DNA from 3 places in the Rhodococcus sp. 1R11 genome. Region 2 is predicted to be linked to each of the others. Evidence: predicted binding sites of a transcription regulator. Region 2 holds the regulator's gene; each other region holds the start of a gene.

Region 1 (6,077 bases), on a different contig from region 2:
ACGGGCAGCCCGCGGTGGGTGCCGAGGGTGCCGGAGGCGAGGGTGTGTCGGAGCGCCATTTTCAGCGCGTCGTGGCGGCGTTCATTCTGGGTGCGCAGATCCCGTACGGCGGCAGCGTCCCGCGCGGCGGCATCGGGTGGGGTGGTGTCCGGTGGCGCGTCGTCGTCGCCGTAGTCGCCGTAGTCGCCGTAGTCGCCGTAGTCGCCGTAGTCGCCGTTGCCGCCGGTAGCCGATTCGGAGTGGCCGCCGGGTTCAGCAGCGTCCTCGCAATTAGCATCGTCCTGCTTTGTGCCGCAACCACTATCGGCACTGTCGCCGCCGTTGGTCTCACCGTCGTTGGTCTCGCCGCCGTTGGTCTCGCCGCCGTTGTCCTCACAGCCCTCGCCGCAGGCGTGAGCGTCCGGACATTCGTCGTTCCCGTTGCAGTCCGTTCCATCCCATAGACCTGGATCGCTGGACCCGGCATCATTCGATCCGCCATCGCGGGCGGTGGGCTCGGGCGTCGGCGCAGTGGCACTCCCGTCGCCGTTGCTGTCGCCGTCGTGGACGACCGATGTCGGGTCCGCAGGATTGTTCACCCCCGGCTTCGCGGCTTTCGAGAACAGGGCTTCGAGGTAGGCCCGTAGTTCGGAGTCGACGCAGAACTTTCCTTCCGACATACCGTCGGACCCCTGTTCACCGAGGTAGAAGAACGCATCCCGTTTCCGCGGCCTCGGCTTTCCGTTCTTGTCTTCGTCTTCGTTCTCGTCGAAGTCGCCGTCGGGGTCGAGGATCGAATCCAGATGCGCCACCAACGGCGCGAAGTCGTCGGGCCGCCTGGTCGAGGCGAGGCCGACCAACTGCTGTTCGGCGCGATCGCGTGTCTGCGGATCCACACTCGACGACAGGTGCCGGAAGAATTCACGAATCATCTGCACATGCCTGGCATCGAGCAACCCTGCCCGCACCGCAGCAGCGGTGTGCGGCAACAAGGGAGGCAGCACTTCGCCGGACAATGCGGTGCGATCACCCAACTCCGCGGCCAGACGCACCCGCGCACCGGCCGCGTGTGGGGTGATCCGCAGCATCCATGCCACCGAGCACGGCACCGACCCGGGATACACATCGAGGCCGTGTTGTGCGATCAGTTGGTTGAGCCAGGTGTGCGAGTACGCCGTCACAGACCGCGACAGAGCTTCCATGCGTTGGATCACCGCACGCCGGTCGGCATTCGACCATGCCACCGACGCCTGCCCCGCCAACTCGGCGACCGCCGACTCCACCGCGTCGACCAGCACCGACAGTGCGGGGTCGGACACGTCAGGGGCAGGCGGCACCGTTTCGATGCCGTCCACCCCTGATCCGCCGTCCCCCGAAAGCATGAACAGAAGGTACCGCGACCCACCGACAAACGTTCGAACACACGTTCCAACTTTGTCGCCTCAGACCGCTCTGACGACTGGCACCACTTCATAGGCCAGCTCGGTAGTCCGGTCCACCTCATGGATCGGTAACGTCGCACTAGCGCAAGCCCGGTATCGACCCAGAAAGGGCGCAGCATGACCGTGCGACCATCCAGCGATCCCACTGCCGCCGACTGGCTCGTCCACGCTGATCGAGATTGGTGGGACCTCGCCACCAGAGGTCCACTGGGGTACGAGAGCTACGCGCGTCTCCGCTTCATCCCGGATCCGACGCACGCTGATCAGCGTGAGGGCGAGGCCGACGTTCCGTACGACGAACGCTCGGAGACAGACCAATTGGCGATGGTCGTTGCGACGCTGGCCAAACACACGACGACACCAGCGGACTGCTACTTTTGCGTGTGGGAGGGGTGGGGTGGTCTCGAGGTTCACCGTGCCGCGCGAATCAACCTCCCGGAACGGGGAGCATTCTTGTTCCGGGGACCTGCCCTGGACCTACTGCGCTGGGAACAGGCACTCGATCCCCCTGGTCCCAAGGGTCTGCCGATTCCTTCGTTCGTCTGGCCCGCCGACCGCGCCTGGTGCATCGCCAACGACGTCGACCCCCACTTCGCCACCGTCGGTGCCAGCTCATCAGCGATAGAGGACGTTCTCGCCGACCGTCGAGTCGACACGGTCATCGACGACCCTGCGAGCCCACAACCCTGGTACAGCCATTGAATAGCGGCGACACAGAATGGTCGAACACTGATCTGCAACAAGAGGTCTCAGAAGCAAGCTGGGTAAACGACAGCCTGACGGTCGTCGCCGAAACCACGGTTGGCTCGCTGGTCCCCACTGTGTTCGACGCCTATGCTCGCATCCTGTATACCCTCTCGGTAGCGCCTCATCCGACATCGGAGAATCCCGTTGCACCCTCGCGTGATCAGCTGGCATCCGTCCTCGAGGTACTCACTCGAAATACGACAACACCGAATGACTGCTGGTACGCAGTCTGGGAAGGCAACACCGCGCTCGACGACATTCGCGACGCGGCACCGACCGCAAACATCGCCGGCTACCAATACTTCCTGCTGAGGGGGCCGGTCGCACGCGCAACGGACACCCTCGGTGGGTTGTCACCGAATTTGTGGTGGCCTGCCGACCACTCGTGGTGCATGGCTCAGCACTTCGATTTCCCCTCTGCGTATTTCGGAGGCACTGCGGATACCGTCGCGGACCTTGTCGCGCTCACCGACATCGAGTCGAGACCAGTCCGCATCGAACAAATCGTCACCGCGAGCCACAACGAGCACAACGACTGAGATGCCTCAACTATCCGACGTAATGGTCTCGACAATCGATGCCTTCCATCGAACTCCGAATCCCGCAGGTATTGAATCCCTTTCGTGGTACTCCAGCGCACCGCTGTACGTCACACTGAACGCGCCGGGATGTCGCGTCGGGATCAATTCCCGTCGTTGCACGAGTAAACCGGCCCGATCATGGATGCGGAGAGTGCCTCGCGGCCGCGTCCGAAAGTCCAACCACAGATACCTGTCCCACACCAGACAGCCGCGCAACGTGACGTCACCGACCAGGTCGCCGTCGCCCATCATCGCGGTGAAGCCGTTCCCGAGATGCGCCACCCACTCCGTCAGACCGTCCACAGTGACACTCTCGACCCACGCCGGCATCTCGGTACACACTTGGGCCGGCAGGTCCATCCGGTCGGGTGACGCCCAGTACGTTGTGGGCGTACACACCGCGCCTACGGCAGGCTCGTCGGGCCACGGTTCCATGTCCTCGAGCATCCACAGTTGCGACATATCAAGCGAAGTCGATCAGAACTGCGCCCGAGGAGCTCCCATTCCCGGGTCGATTTGGAACGGCCCGCTTGCAGAAGGCGCTATCGGGAAATCGAAGATTGCAGTGGGGATGTACACGGTGGCACAAGAGTTGGGGATGTCCACCACGCCCGACAGGCGTCCTTCGATCGGTGCCGAACCCAGTAGCAGGTACGCCTGCTCGGGGCTGTACCCGAATTTGGTGAGGTAGTCGATGGCATGCATGCAGGCGTTCTGGTAGGACAGGTCGGAGTCCAGATACTTCTGCTCGCCGTCGACGGTCACCGAAATACCCGAGAAGGCAATCCATTCCGAGTACTGCGGCGCGGTGTTTCCGGGCATGAAAATGGCGTTTTCGCTGACCCCGTACGTTTCCATGCCGCCCTTGATCAGATCGACGTGCAGGTCCATGAAACCGCCCATTTCGATGGCACCACAGAAAGTGATCTCTCCATCACCCTGCGAGAAGTGCAAGTCGCCGAACGACAACTTCGCCCCCGGTACGAACACCGGATAGAAGACGCGGGTGCCCTTGGTGAGGTTCTTGATGTCCTGATTTCCGCCGTTCTCTCGTGGCGGTGCAGTGCGTGCGGCTTCGCCTGCGACACGCGAGAACTCGTCGCCGCTCAAGGATCCCAAAATTGCCCCGTCGAGTTCGGGTGCCAAAGCCAGTGGTGGTACACGGTTCGGATCCGTCGCAATCAGAGCACCCTCACGGGCGTTCCACTTGGCCAGCAAAGCGGCCGACGGCGCGGTTCCCATCAGGCCGGGATGAGTGATGCCGGTGTACTTCACGTGCGGGACGTGGCGAGATGTGGTGGTCTGCCCGGAAAAGTCCCAGATCGCCTTGTACGCGTCGGGGAATCGATCGGTGAGGAATCCGCCGCCGTTCTGCTTGGCGAAGATTCCCGTGTATCCCCAGCCCTGACCGGCGAGTGGGCCCGAATCTTCCTGTGGAATCGGACCTACGTCGAGAATATCGACGATCAGCAGGTCCCCGGGCTCGGCTCCCTCGATGTGGAACGGCCCGGACAACGTGTGCACGTTGTTGAGCGGCGCATTCAGAATGTCCTCGGCGGAGTCGTCGTTGTGAATGGCCCCGTCGAACCATTCGCGGCAATGCGCCCGAAAGGACGTGCCGGGTTTTACTGTGACCGCCGCCGGGATATCAGGATGCCATCGGTTGTGGCCGACGATCTCCTGTTCGGTAAAACTCTTCGTCGAGTCGAGCGGAAACAGCAGTTCGGGCACGAGGCACCTCCGGTTGCGCGGATTCTCCTGCCTCGATCATTGCACCGTCGTGGTGTATTCGGCCCGGTATGACGTGTAAATGTTGTATGACGTTGCGCCGGAACACCACTGACACGACACCTCGCGCTACCCTCGTATGCGTGCCCACCTACAGCTTTCGCTGCACACGGCGTTGCGAACCCGTCGAGCAGAGATTCTCCATGGCCGATGTCCCCTCCCAGGTGACGTGCCCGGAGTGTGGAGAGACAGCTGCACGCCAGATTTCGTCTCCCGCCCTCGGCAGGGGAAACAGCGCTGCGATGAAGGCGCACGACGCCTCGCGCGCCACCGCCGACACACCGACAGTGGTCACTTCCATCCCACAGCAGGGGCGGGCGGCTAGCCCGACGACGTCGAACCCGCTCCACCGTCGCATGCCGCGTCCCTGATTTCGGCGTTTCTCTTTCGTGCCGACGGGGAAGTCCGGGTGCATGTCCCAGCTCCCCGCTCCCCCGTCGATTGCCGACGGTTTCACCACCGAGGACGTCGTTGCCTGGGTTGCCGAGCATCTGGGCGACCTGACGCTCGAGCGGCCGGACGACATAGCTCCGGGTGCTATTCGCGGGGGCCAATCGGCGGCCGATGCCGCATTGGCGAGCTTGGACATCACCGGTTACGCCCGCGACCGCAGCACGGTTCTCCCAGTGAATCGCCGCGGCGCAAGCCGGATGTCGCCGTACATCCGGCACGGTCTGCTCACTCTCCGTGAGGTGTGGGACGCGGTAGCGGACGCCCCAGCGCGCGACCGCACGCGGTACCGAGACGAACTCATGTGGCAGGAATACGCCCGCCACCTCTATGCCCGCGTCGGTACCGATCTGGGGCGATCCCTTCGTCGTGAACAACCGCGACCGCACAACTGGACTTCCGAACCCTGGCCCGAAGAGATGAACTGCATGTCCACGGTGGTGGACGAATTGCACAGCGACGGTTGGCTCGTCAATCAAACACGCATGTGGCTGGCGTCCCAGTGGGCCGTGCGTGCCGGCGCTACGTGGCGCGACGGCGAGGACGAGATGTTCACCCACTTGCTCGACGGCTCACGTGCGGCCAATCGACTCGGGTGGCAATGGACGGTCGGTACCGGAAGCGGCAAGGTGTACGGCTTCAGTCGCTGGCAGGTGAACAAGCGCGCCCCGTCGCTGTGCCGCAACTGCACGCTGAAAGATGCTTGCCCCATCGAGAACTGGCCCGACGACGATCTCGGACCCGCGGTCGACGGCCCCGATCTCAACAAGGCACCGGTACCCGCGGGCCCCGCGCACATGGAAGGCGATGGTGCAGAACAGGTCTGGTTGACTGCCGAATCGCTCGGCACCACAGACCCCGCCATGGCTGCGAACCCCGAGCGACCTGCCGTGTTCGTGTTCGACGAACCACTCCTGCACAAGCTTCGGCTCTCCGGAAAGCGACTGGTGTTTCTCGCGGAGACTCTCGGCGAGATCGCGTCGACCCGGCCGTTGGAAGTACGTCGCGGCCGAGTATCCGATGAGCTTTCCGGACGGTCTCTGGCCGCCACCTGGGCACCCGTTCCCGGCTTCTCGCGCATCGCCGACGC
Region 2 (6,077 bases):
GCCGACAGGATGTCGGCGCAGCTGGCCGGTTTGACCGATCCGTGGCAACCGGCCGTCCTCGCACTGGTGGCGCACACTGCTGCGGCCGGCGCGAAGGTGGGCAAGCCCGTCGGTGTCTGCGGCGAAGCTGCCGCCGACCCCCTGCTGGCCTGTGTCCTGGTAGGAATGGGCATCACGTCGTTGTCCGCAGCCTCGGCCGCCGTCGCCCACGTCGGTTCCAAGTTGGCGACCGTGACCCTCGATCAGTGCAAGGCCGCTGCCGCCGCTGCACTGAGGACCGACAGCACCGCCGCGGCCCGTGAGGCAGTGAGCGCGATCCTCGGGTGACGCAATAGTCTCTTCCCATCATGAGAACTATGGGTTGGACGCTGCACGGAAACGGAAAAACCGTCGAGGCCGGGGCGGTGGTGGCACCGGACGAACGCTTGTCGTGGCCACGCACTGTCGGCATCGGGATGCAGCACGTCGTCGCGATGTTCGGGGCCACACTGTTGGTTCCGACCATCACCGGGTTTCCGGTCTCGACGACGCTGCTCTTCTCGGGCATCGGTACTGCGCTCTTCTTGATCATCACACGCGGGCGGGTACCGAGCTACCTCGGGTCGTCGTTCGCCTTCCTGGCCCCGCTCGGTGCGACCGCAGCCGACGGACCCGCCGCGCAGCTCGGTGCCGTTCTGTGTGTCGGCGTCGTGCTGGCTGCAATCGGCTTCGTCGTGAAGTTCGCCGGAGCGCGGGTGCTCGACGCAGCGATGCCGCCCGTCGTCACCGGTGCGGTGGTCGTATTGATCGGGCTCAATCTGGCCCCTGCCGCGACGACCTCGTTCGAAGCGCAACCGCTCGTCGCGGCCGTCACCCTGGCGGCGATTCTCCTCGCGACGGCCGTCGGTCCCGGACTGGTGGGCCGACTCGGGATCCTGCTCGGTGTCGTCGTGGGCTGGGTATTCGCCGCCGTCACCGGTGGTATCGCGCAACCACGACTCGACGCGCTGAGCGCCGCGAGCTGGGTCGGGCTACCCGAGTTCCGTGGCCCGTCGTTCGAGCTGTCGGTGATCCTGGTAGCACTGCCGGTGGTGATTGTCCTCGTCGCCGAGAACGTCGGACACGTCAAAGCCGTCGCGGCGATGACCGGAAAGAACCTCGACGACGTGGCCGGTGACGCTCTGATCGCCGATGGGTTGGCCACCACCCTCGCCGGGGCCGCTGGTGGATCGGGAACCACCACGTACGCCGAGAACATCGGTGTCATGGCCGCTACCCGCGTGTACTCGACCGCCGCCTACTGGGTTGCCGCGATCACCGCGATCGTGTTGGCGTTCTCGCCCAAGTTCGGTGCGCTGATCTTCACCGTCCCGGACGGTGTGATCGGGGGAGCGACACTCGTGCTCTACGGACTCATCGGACTGCTCGGCGTTCGAATCTGGACCGATGCCAAAGTGGATTTCACCGATCCGGTGAACCTCACCGTCGTCGCAGCAGCACTCGTCGCCGGCATCGGCGACCTGACGCTCTCCGTCGGATCGGTCGAACTCGGTGGAATCGCTTGGGGATCGCTGGGCATCCTCGTCGGATACCCGATCGTCTCGGCGCTGGCCCGAGGCAGAACGAATGGACGACGCTAGCAGGGGCGGTCACGGATCGCGCACGTTTTGGTCATCGACCCTCGGTACACCGCAAACGTACTGTTGAACCGTGACGTCAGTCGCACCGACGACCGCGCTGTGACCCCCCTTCTCGCGGTCGACGACGGTGCGCACCGAACAAGGAGATCTGCGTGGAACGCACACTTTTCGAGCCCGAGCACGAGCTGTTCCGGGAGTCGTACCGGAAGTTTCTCGAACAGCACGTAGCCCCCAATCACGCGAAGTGGGAAGAGCAGAACATCGTCGACCGCGGCGTCTGGGTCGAGGCCGGCAAGCAGGGCTTCCTCGGAACTGCCGCACCGGAGGAGTTCGGCGGTGGCGGCGTCAAGGACTTCCGCTACAACGCCATCGTCACCGAGGAAACCACCCGCGGCGGCTACAGCGGCATCGGCTTCACTCTGCACAACGACGTCGTCGCGCCGTACTTCATCGAGTTGGCCAACGACGAGCAGAAGCAGCGCTGGCTTCCCGGATTCTGCTCCGGTGAGCTGATCACCGCGATCGCCATGACCGAGCCGGGCACCGGCAGCGACCTACAGGGGATCAAGACCAAGGCCGTTCGGGACGGCGACGACTGGGTATTGAACGGATCGAAGACGTTCATCACCAACGGCATCAATGCCGATTTGATCGTCGTCGTAGCGTGCACCGACCCCGAGAAGGGTGCCCAGGGCTTCAGCTTGCTGGTCGTAGAGCGCGACATGCCCGGTTTCGAGCGTGGCCGCAACCTGGACAAGATCGGCATGAAGGCCCAGGACACCGCGGAACTCAGCTTTACCGACGTTCGGGTTCCGGCCGCCAACCTGCTCGGCGAAGAAGGCATGGGCTTCATCTACCTGATGCAGAACTTGCCTCAGGAGCGCCTCTCGATTGCCGTCGTCGCGGCTGCGGCCATGGAATCGGCACTGGAGATGACCATCCAGTACTGCCGCGATCGCAAGGCATTCGGTAAGTCGATCGGAAAGTTCCAGAACACGCGATTCGTGTTGGCGGAGCTGGCTACCGAAACCACCGCTACCCGCATCATGGTCGACAAGTTCATCGAACTGCTCAACGACGGCAAGCTGACCGTGCAGGAAGCCGCCATGGCGAAGTGGTGGACCACCGAGAACCAGGTCAAGCTCATCGACCGATGCCTCCAGCTGCACGGCGGCTACGGTTACATGAAGGAATACCCGATTGCCAAGGCTTACATGGATTCTCGGGTACAGACCATCTACGGCGGCACCACGGAGATCATGAAGGAGATCATCGGTCGTGGACTGAATCTCTGATTCTGCCGATCGTTCGGAACCGACGAGAAGGGCCGCAGCACCTGTGCTGCGGCCCTTCTTTCGTTGTGTCCGAACAGAGTTCAGAGCTTGCGCATCACGGTGACGACCTTGCCGAGAATCGCGGCATTGTTACCCGGGATCGGCTCGAACAATGGGTTGTGCGGCATGAGCCACACCTCACCCTTGGAACGCTTGAACGTCTTGACGGTGGCCTCGCCCTCGATCATCGCTGCCACGATGTCGCCGTTGTCGGCCACGGACTGTTGACGCACCACCACCCAGTCGCCATCGCAGATGGCCGCGTCGATCATGGACTCGCCGACCACCTTGAGCAAGAACAGTGATCCCTGACCGACCAACTCGCGGGGGAGTGGGAACACGTCCTCGACGGCTTCCTCGGCCAGAATCGGACCACCCGCGGCGATCCGGCCGAGAACCGGCACGAACGTCGGCGTCGGCAACCGATCCTGCTCGTTGGACGCTGCCGAACCGTCCACCGCTGCCGCGGCCTGATCTGCCTGCACCTCGTCCAGTCCACGGACGTCGACCGCGCGAGGGCGGTTGGCATCGCGCCGCAGGAACCCTTTGCGCTCGAGGGTACGAAGCTGATGAGCGACGGACGACGTCGACGTCAGGCCCACGGCATCGCCGATCTCTCGAATACTGGGTGGGTATCCGCGCTCGGTGACCGAGGCCCGGATGACCTCCAACACTTTCCGTTGGCGCTCGGTGAGCCCTGCGCTGATGTCGGTGCCGACCTCCATGGCCTTCGGGGTCGGCTCGGCGGCCGGCTTTCCGGCCGCAGCCTTGCCGACCGTCGAGGATCCGGCTCGCGCGGAACCAGCTTTCGTGGAACCCGTCGTACTGGAACCGGTGATGGACCTCGTCGAGGTCTCGTCCTTCATGCTGTCGGCCTCCTGCTGATGCGGCTGGATTCGGTCTACGCGGTATCGATCCACGCGGACTGGAGTTGATGATGTCGACTCGTGTGGCGTGTGGTTTCTGACACGAATCTAGCGTGTATCAGCTGTTGAATCAAACATCTGTTCGACTCGTGTCGCGTTTTCTACAGACTTTGTCGGAGGCGCGTGATAGAACTTCGAACAAGCGTCCATCGAACGCCTGATCGAACAATCGATCCAACGAGCGAAGACGAGGTTCCGATGACCATCACCACCGATCGTCCCACCACTGCCGGTATGCGTTCGCGATCCGGTGTCGTCGAGCGTCGTCGGCGGTCGCGGCCCGTGCTGCAGAACCACGGGCGTCGGACGCAGAACGGCCCGTGCTTGCCCGTCCTGGACGAGTCCTGGACCGACGTGACCGATCGCGAGATGGCGGATCGAGACTTCGACGACACCTCGGCTCATTTCGCGAACCAGACCGTGCGCCCACGCTCTCTGGTTCTGTGGATGTTGGCTGTGGTCGTCGTGGCCGGCGGTCTGCTCGGCATCGCGAATCTGCGCGCGACCACACCCGACGCGGCCACTCAGCCTGCCGGCGCGGTCATGGTGCACGACGGAGCGCTCGTCGAGTACGCACCCAGCAGATGACCACCGGCACCATGGTGCCCAGCGTGGCTGAGTATCCTCGAAGACTGCCCCGACGCGCACGTTCGTCGTCGGAGTATCGGCTACGACGGAGGCTCCCTCATGCATTGCCCGTTCTGCAGGCACCCCGACTCACGCGTGGTGGATTCGCGTGAAATGGACGAGGGTCAGGCAATACGGCGACGCCGGTCCTGCCCCGAGTGCGGTCGTCGCTTCACCACCGTGGAGGCTGCTGTGCTCGCCGTCGTGAAGCGCAGCGGTGTGACCGAGCCGTTCAGTCGGGAGAAGGTCGTCAAAGGCGTTCGTCGCGCCTGCCAGGGCAGAGACGTCGACAACGACGCGCTGAACCTGCTGGCTCAGCAAGTCGAAGACAACATCCGCGCGGCCGGTTCGGCGGAGATTCCCAGCAACGAAGTGGGCCTGGCCATTCTCGGACCGCTACGCGATCTCGACGAAGTGGCCTACCTTCGTTTCGCATCGGTCTACCGCTCGTTCAGTTCGGCCGAGGACTTCGAGAAGGAAATTCACGAACTCCGCAAACATCGAGAGTCCGCCGACGTCGAGTGAACCGCGGGCCGATCAGCGAGACTGATCGGCGATCGCCTTCTCGATGCGCTTCTCCGATACCGGATACGCAGTACGAACTCCCTGGGCGAAGAGCCCCACCCGCAGTTCCTCGATCATCCAGAACAGCTCCTGCACACCCGAGCTGTTCTTCCTGCTTTCCGGAAGCGAATCCAACAGCCGCCCGTACGAGCCGTACACCCGGTCGAGAACGTCCATCGCCGCAGCGTCGCGGCCCGCGCTGCTCGGCAGAGTGGACAGCCTCTTGGTCGCCGCAGCGAGATAGCGTGGCAGATCGGCCAACCGTCGAGAACCGAACTCGGTGACGAAACCGCGAAAGATCAGGCCATCGAGCTGTTCTCGGACATCGTCGGCGGGCTCACCCGATGCGTTCTGCAACTGGGACGACAGAGCCAACGCGGCCGTCAGAACCGGTCGAACCAGAGCGAGAACAGCAGCAGTACGCCGCGGAACCTCTGCGTCCACCAGTGCCCTGAGCTTGTCGAACTCGGCCGGATCGCGAACCGGTCCGCCGTGCGCGTCCATCGCTTCTTCCACAGCGAGCGCACGGCATTCCTCGAGCAGCGCATCGACGCCGCCGTACGGGTTCTGGCCGAGCGCAAGACGTTCGGCGGTCGGCAGCCCGGCCAGCAGGGCTTTCGTTCCCTTCGGTGCCGTGGCGAGCAGCAGAGTACGGGTGCCCGCGCGCATGGCTGTGCGTTGCTGGGCGGGGGTGCTGAGCACTCGCACCGCCACGCCCGAACCCTCGGGCACCAACGCCGGGTACCCGGTGACCTTCTGTCCGCCCACGTCTCGGGTGACCGTGGGCTCCAAGCGGCCCAACGTGCCCGAGGTCCACGCCAGCGTCGGGGCGCGCTCCGCGTCGCCGACCGCACGTGCGACCTGACGGCCGACCTCGCCGGCCAGACCAGCGCGCAACGCGGTCAGATCCTTGTTGCTGCCGAGCACCGTCCCGGACGGGTCGACCGCGGCGAACGTCATTCGAAGGTGATCGGGTAGCGCCGCAGTGTCGAAGTCCTTGGCGGTGA
Region 3 (6,077 bases), on a different contig from region 2:
GCCGGGAGAGCTGCTGGCCAAGTTTCGTGGTGTCGCCCGCGCCTACCTGGGCTTCGCCGTCGAACATCCACACCTCTTGGACGTCATGTACAGCACCAAGCATCACCCCGAGGCCAGCGAACAACTCAAAGACGTTGCGCACGAAAGCATGGCGGCGACGGAATCCTTGCTGCACGCTGCGATGGACGCGGGAGTCATCACCGAAGCATCGCCTGCCGTCCTCGCCCGCGTCGCGTTCGCGAGCGTCCACGGACTCGCCGTGCTCGCCGCCGGCGACCTCCTCGACGGCATGCCTGCCGATGACCTGCTCGACGCCACGGTCGACACCCTGCTCCGCGGATTCACCTGACCTGGTCGTTCCGCAGGCTCCACTCCTGCCATCGGGTCATTCCGCAAGCTCCACTCCTGTCTCGCTAGGTTGTCGGTATGACCGAATACGACCTGCAACGCTTCGTCGATGCCCAGGACCCCGTCTGGAACGCCGTGGTCAAGGAATTGAAGGCCGGCCGGAAGCAGACGCACTGGATGTGGTTCGTGTTTCCACAATTGGCCGGGCTGGGCCGCAGTGCCACCGCTCAACACTTCGGCATCGCAGACCTGACCGAGGCCGAGCTGTACCTGACCCACGAAGTTCTCGGGCCACGTCTGAAGAAAGCTGCGCAGCTCACTGTCGCGGTCGAGGGCAGGACGGTCGACGAGATCTTCGGTTTCCCGGACAATCTGAAGCTGCATTCGTCCATGACGCTTTTCGCCGAAGCTACCAAGGGGCACTCCGTTTTCGTCGAAGTGTTGCAGAAGTATTTCTCCGGCGAATTCGATGGCGCAACACTCGACTTGCTCGACGAGCGATACCGATAGCATCGCATCCATGACCACTCCACTCGCCGGATCCATTGCCTTCGTTCATGCCACCTGGCACCTGGACATCGTCGACCGTGCGCGGGTGGGCTTCTCCGCCGAACTGGAGAAGTTGGGCCATGCCGACACCGCGGTCGACGTCTTCGAGGTACCCGGAGCGTTCGAGATCCCGCTGCACGCGCAGCGGCTCGCCAGAACCGGAAAGTATGCCGCTATCGTCGCTGCAGCACTCGTCGTGGACGGCGGAATCTACCGACACGACTTCGTCGAAACCGCGGTGATCGACGGGCTGATGCGAGTGCAGCTCGACACCGACGTCCCCGTGTTCTCGGTGGTCCTGACTCCACATCACTTCCACGAACACGCCGATCACAACGCCTTCTTCACCGCGCACCTCGAAACCAAGGGTGCCGAGGCCGCGCGCGCCGTGGTCAAGACACTGGCTTCGCTCGGAACCATCGGCTGACGACCGGCAGCCGATGGTCGACGTGCGATCCGTGCTCGCGGAGCTCGAACGGCGGGAACCGATCTTCCACCGCCGTGAGTACGGCATCACGCGTGACGATTTCGATAGTCTGACCGATGTCGATTTCTGGGAGGTCGGTGCGTCCGGTACCCGATACGACCGTGACGAGGTGTGGGCCGCTCTGGAGAGGCGCTATAGACAGGACCCGGCAGGCGACTACGACGTCGACTGGGAAACCAGTGATTTCGAGGTCCGTGAGCTTGCCCCGGACACGTACTTGCTGACATACACCTTGCTGCAGGTCGACAGACTCACGCGGCGAGCGACGCTCTGGCAGCGACGCGCGGGGGAGTGGACAATCCTGTATCACCAGGGGACCGTCGTGCTCTAGGGCATTCCTATTAGCATGTGCCACCGACAGGTTCGGATTCTCGAATCCTTATGCACAGCAATAGTTTTCGATTTGATCATCATTGTGTATCGAACACACGTTCGATACACTTGATCCATGACCACGGAGATCTGGCAACTGAGCGAGGCAGAACTCCTCGCCGACGCCGCCGCGGTCTCCCACCAGATCCAACTGCTCGAAGCCCGACGGATTGCCCTTGTCGCCGACATCGACACCCGCGTCAGCCGAGAGAAACTCGGGTTCCCCGGACCCGCCGGCTGGCTGACCTCCACCACCCTTCTCTCACCGTCCAAAGCCACCAAGATCGTCGCCCTCGCCCGCGGCATGAAGAACTTCCCCGACATCGCCGACGCCGTGAACACCGGAGTCATGTCCGTCGACCACGCCGCGTTGATCCTCACCTTCGCCGAAACACCCCCGAAAAACCTCCCCCAAGAGGGCCGCGATGCCGCACGTAAAGCTCTGATCGCCGCCGCCACCGGACCCGAAGCGCGCACCAGCCGCATCCGCGCAGCCATCACCAGGTTGCAGGACAGCTTCGGCAACGACAAACCACCCGCCGAAGACACCGACCGCAACGAACTCTTCGCCTCCACAACCCTGAACGGGCGCCTGGTGCTCAAAGGCGACTTCGATGCGATCACCGGCGAGAAGCTGCTCACCGCACTCTCCCCGCTCACCGAACCCCAACCCGCCGCCGACGGCGGCACCCCAGACGATCGCAGTCCCGCCAAACGCAGAGCCGACGCCTTCGGGCACATCCTCGACCGCTACCTCGCCTCCAGCAACAGGCCCACCGAAGGCGGCGAAAAACCACACGTCAACCTGCACATCCGGTTGCAGGACCTCACCGACCTCCAGAGCCACGGCGACGAAGACGACATCACCGACGACGAAACCACCCGCGCCGCCGAACAATCCGACAACGACGATCCAGCCGATCCGGTCGACATCGACACCGACACCGACACCGAAAACCCGATCCACCCCGACACGGCCGACTCCGATTTCCAGGGCGACCCAGATAGCCCGGCCGCCGACCGTGGCGCGTATCGGGACCTGTTCGGTGACGGCACGTCGGTCGGATGGCTACCGTGGATGGGGCCACTCTCCCGCGAGACCTCCCGCCAACTGGCCTGCGACTGCCTTCTCACCGCCATCGTCATGGACGAGAACGGCAACCCACTCAACCTCGCCCGCACCGCACGCACCGTCACCGCGAAACAGAAACGCGCGTTGACTGCCCGCGATCACGGCTGCGCGTTCCCCGGCTGCGGCAAACCCGCCGCATGGACCGAAGGCCACCACATCTGGCACTGGGCCGACGGCGGCCCCACCGACATGAACAACCTCGTCCTACTCTGCGGATTCCACCACCGACTCCTCCACCACAGCGACTGGGAAGTGTTCATCGCCGCCGACCAGCACCCGTGGTTCGTGCCACCGGCCACCGTCGACCCTTACCGACAACCCCGACAATCCCACGCCCGAGCCGGCCCCCACATCGCCTGAACCCCACGCAAAACACACTCCAGCCCCACGCAAACACACCAGCCCCGCACCGAGAACACGGTGCGGGGCTGGAAGAGATTGTCCGTCAATCTGATTGGAGTCGATCAGGCTCTCAGTCGTTGGCGTGCAGCGCAGCGTTCAGCTCGACGCCGGTGCCCTTCCACGGCACCACCTCGACAGCCCCCGACAACGAGTTGCGACGGAACAGGAGGTTGGACTTGCCGCTCAGCGTCGCCGCCTTCACCACAGTTCCATCCGGTCCACTGACCTTCGTGCCTGCGGTGATGTACAGCCCCGCCTCGACGACGCAGTCGTCACCGAGTGAAATGCCGAGTCCGGAGTTGGCACCGAGCAGGCAGCTCTTGCCGACGGAGATGACGTTCTTGCCGCCACCGGACAGCGTGCCCATGATCGACGCACCGCCGCCCACGTCGGAACCGTCACCCACCACGACGCCCGCGGAGATGCGGCCCTCGACCATCGAGTTACCGAGCGTGCCTGCATTGAAGTTGACGAAGCCCTCGTGCATGACTGTCGTGCCACTCGCGAGGTACGCGCCGAGACGGACGCGGTCGGCGTCGGCGATCCGGACGCCGGTAGGAATGACGTAATCGACCAGGCGCGGGAACTTGTCCACGCCGTACACCGTCACCTGGCCGCGGGCGCGTAGCTTCGCACGCACAGTCTCGAAGCCCTCGACCGCGGCCGGTCCGAAGTTCGTCCAGACGACGTTGGCGAGCAGTCCGAACAGTCCGTCGAGATTCTGACCGTGCGGCTCGACCAGGCGATGCGACAGCAGATGCAGTCGTAGGTACGCGTCGTGGGCGTCGATCGGAGCATCGTCCAGAGATGCGATGTTCGTGCGCACTGCGACGACCTCGACGCCGCGCGCCTCGTCCGCACCGACCAGAGCGGCCAGCTCGTCGGGAATGTCGGTTCCTTCGAGCCGGGTCGTGCCGGTCTCGAGATCGGACCCGAGCTCCGGGCTCGGAAACCAGGTGTCGAGAACTACGCCCGACGTCGTGATGTTGGCAATACCTACTGCTGTTGCTCCCTGTGCACTCACGGCTCGAAGAATACGCGGTGGTTCGCCGCGCGTGGTTCGGTGACTGGGTGCCGCAGGTTCCAGCGCGATTTGCGGGCACACCGACCGGGGTCGCCGACGGTTCGGTCATGACGGCGGTTCGTTATCCGTTCGACTGACGAGCGTGACCACATCGGGATTCGCGGGGACCGGCCCGGGGCCGGTGGGCTGACAGAGTGACGACAATGACCACCCGCAGAGTCTCGCTCGGAAGAGGAGCAGTGTCGATGCTGGCCGGCGGGATGTCGTTCACCGGGTTGGTGACCACCTTCGCTTCGACCATCATCCTTGGAGTCGCTTTCGGCTTGGTTGTCGCCGAGGCGTGGTAGAAATGCCCATCGGCTGACAGGGGGTCGCCGTAGGCGGGGGATTCCATGAGTTCGAGCAGGTCAATAGCTATGCGTTCGATAATTTCGGTGGTCGCTGCATCACTTTTGGCGGTGACCGGCGTGGTCGGTGTCGGTACTGCAGCTGCCGCACCCAACTGCGCCGGAGTCGGCGGGAAGTCGGCAGAGGTCGCGAAAATTTCGGGGGCTGCGCTGGAGGGCCTTGCCGTCGATGGGTCGGGCCGCGCATATGTCACCGATATCGTCTCGGGCCGGGTGTTCCGCATCGACGCACCGGGGCAGCCCGCGTATCCCATTGCGAAGGTGCCCAGCGGCGGCGGCGGAGCTCTGGCGTGGATGCCCGACGGCACCCTGCTGGTCGGCTACGGTGCCGATCCCCGTGTGTTCGTCGGGGACGTCGTGAAAGCTGCCGGCGTCGTTCGACTCGACATCGACACCCTTGCCGTCACTCCCTTCGCTAAGGGACTCAGTGCAGCCAACGGACTCGCGGTCGCGGCCGACGGAACCGTCTACGCCACCAACGACTTCGGTTCGCTCATCGGGCGCATCACCCCCGATGGTTCTGTCGACCCGAGCTGGGCGCGCTTACCGAGCGCCAACGGCGCGGTGCTCGATGCCACTGGGAAATATCTCTACGTCTCTCGGACGTTCGTGAACGCGGGCGTCAGTCGAATTCCGACTGCGAATCCGTCGGCACCGGAAGACCTGCTCGATCTGAAGGGGCTCGATTCGTTGGCTGCCCCGGACGGTCTCACTCTCGACGCCGCCGGCCGTCCGGTGGTACCGCTCAATGCAGGCGGTTCCGTCGTCCGCATCGATGCACCGGGGGTCACCTGCGTGATCGGTACCGGTACTCGGTTGACCAGTGTCGTCTCCTACGGTCGCTCCGAGCAGGGCTTTTCGAGCGGAAGATTGTTCGGCGCAGGCTTCGACGGCGTGGTCCGCGAGATTCCGGGGCCCAAAGCCTAGGGTTGTCGCCGTGACGCTCGATTTGCATGCCGACCCGATAGACCTCACTGCAGCGCTGGTGGACATCCCCAGTGTCAGTGAGGACGAGGCGCGTATCGCCGACGAGGTGGAGCAGGCACTCCGCGAGCAGACCACGGGCTTCGAGATAATTCGGAGCGGCAACGCCGTCCTGGCCAGGACCAACCGCGGGCTGGGATCACGGGTGATGCTCGCCGGCCATCTCGACACCGTGCCGATTGCCGACAACGTCCCGTCGAGGCGCGAGCACGAGAGCGCCGAGGGGGACATCCTGCACGGCTGCGGGACCGTCGACATGAAGTCGGGCGATGCGGTGTTTCTTCACCTCGCCGCGACGATCGACAACCCGGCACACGACCTGACTCTGGTGTTCTACGACTGCGAGGAGATCGCTGCCTCACGCAACGGTCT

Evidence for each region. Region 2 encodes LexA, which represses DNA repair genes until DNA is damaged. Its sites were predicted from a motif close to CGAACANNTGTTCG; they were not measured.
Region 1: the regulator LexA is predicted to act here: its motif matches at 1,396-1,409, upstream of E4P29_RS13185 (HNH endonuclease signature motif containing protein).
Region 3: the regulator LexA is predicted to act here: its motif matches at 1,806-1,819, upstream of E4P29_RS00145 (HNH endonuclease signature motif containing protein).

Annotation. Positions count from the first base shown of each region.
Region 1 is NZ_SPNG01000006.1:222,749-228,825, reverse strand. Features, by position in the region: gene E4P29_RS13185 (HNH endonuclease signature motif containing protein) at 1-1,361, opposite strand, end outside; gene E4P29_RS13180 (hypothetical protein) at 1,539-2,123, shown strand; gene E4P29_RS13175 (hypothetical protein) at 2,243-2,707, shown strand; gene E4P29_RS13170 (hypothetical protein) at 2,714-3,184, opposite strand; gene fmdA (formamidase) at 3,227-4,480, opposite strand; gene E4P29_RS26595 (FmdB family zinc ribbon protein) at 4,549-4,908, shown strand; gene E4P29_RS13155 (FAD-binding domain-containing protein) at 4,951-6,077, shown strand, end outside.
Region 2 is NZ_SPNG01000004.1:414,368-420,444, forward strand. Features, by position in the region: gene E4P29_RS09910 (putative PEP-binding protein) at 1-327, shown strand, start outside; gene E4P29_RS09915 (solute carrier family 23 protein) at 348-1,619, shown strand; gene E4P29_RS09920 (acyl-CoA dehydrogenase family protein) at 1,772-2,914, shown strand; gene lexA (transcriptional repressor LexA) at 2,995-3,678, opposite strand; gene E4P29_RS09930 (hypothetical protein) at 4,078-4,467, shown strand; gene nrdR (transcriptional regulator NrdR) at 4,567-5,031, shown strand; gene hrpA (ATP-dependent RNA helicase HrpA) at 5,044-6,077, opposite strand, start outside.
Region 3 is NZ_SPNG01000001.1:23,291-29,367, reverse strand. Features, by position in the region: gene E4P29_RS00165 (TetR/AcrR family transcriptional regulator) at 1-349, shown strand, start outside; gene E4P29_RS00160 (DUF1810 domain-containing protein) at 427-858, shown strand; gene E4P29_RS00155 (6,7-dimethyl-8-ribityllumazine synthase) at 869-1,324, shown strand; gene E4P29_RS00150 (DUF4440 domain-containing protein) at 1,338-1,715, shown strand; gene E4P29_RS00145 (HNH endonuclease signature motif containing protein) at 1,833-3,248, shown strand; gene dapD (2,3,4,5-tetrahydropyridine-2,6-dicarboxylate N-succinyltransferase) at 3,361-4,314, opposite strand; gene E4P29_RS25805 (hypothetical protein) at 4,518-4,661, shown strand; gene E4P29_RS00135 (SMP-30/gluconolactonase/LRE family protein) at 4,731-5,648, shown strand; gene dapE (succinyl-diaminopimelate desuccinylase) at 5,659-6,077, shown strand, end outside.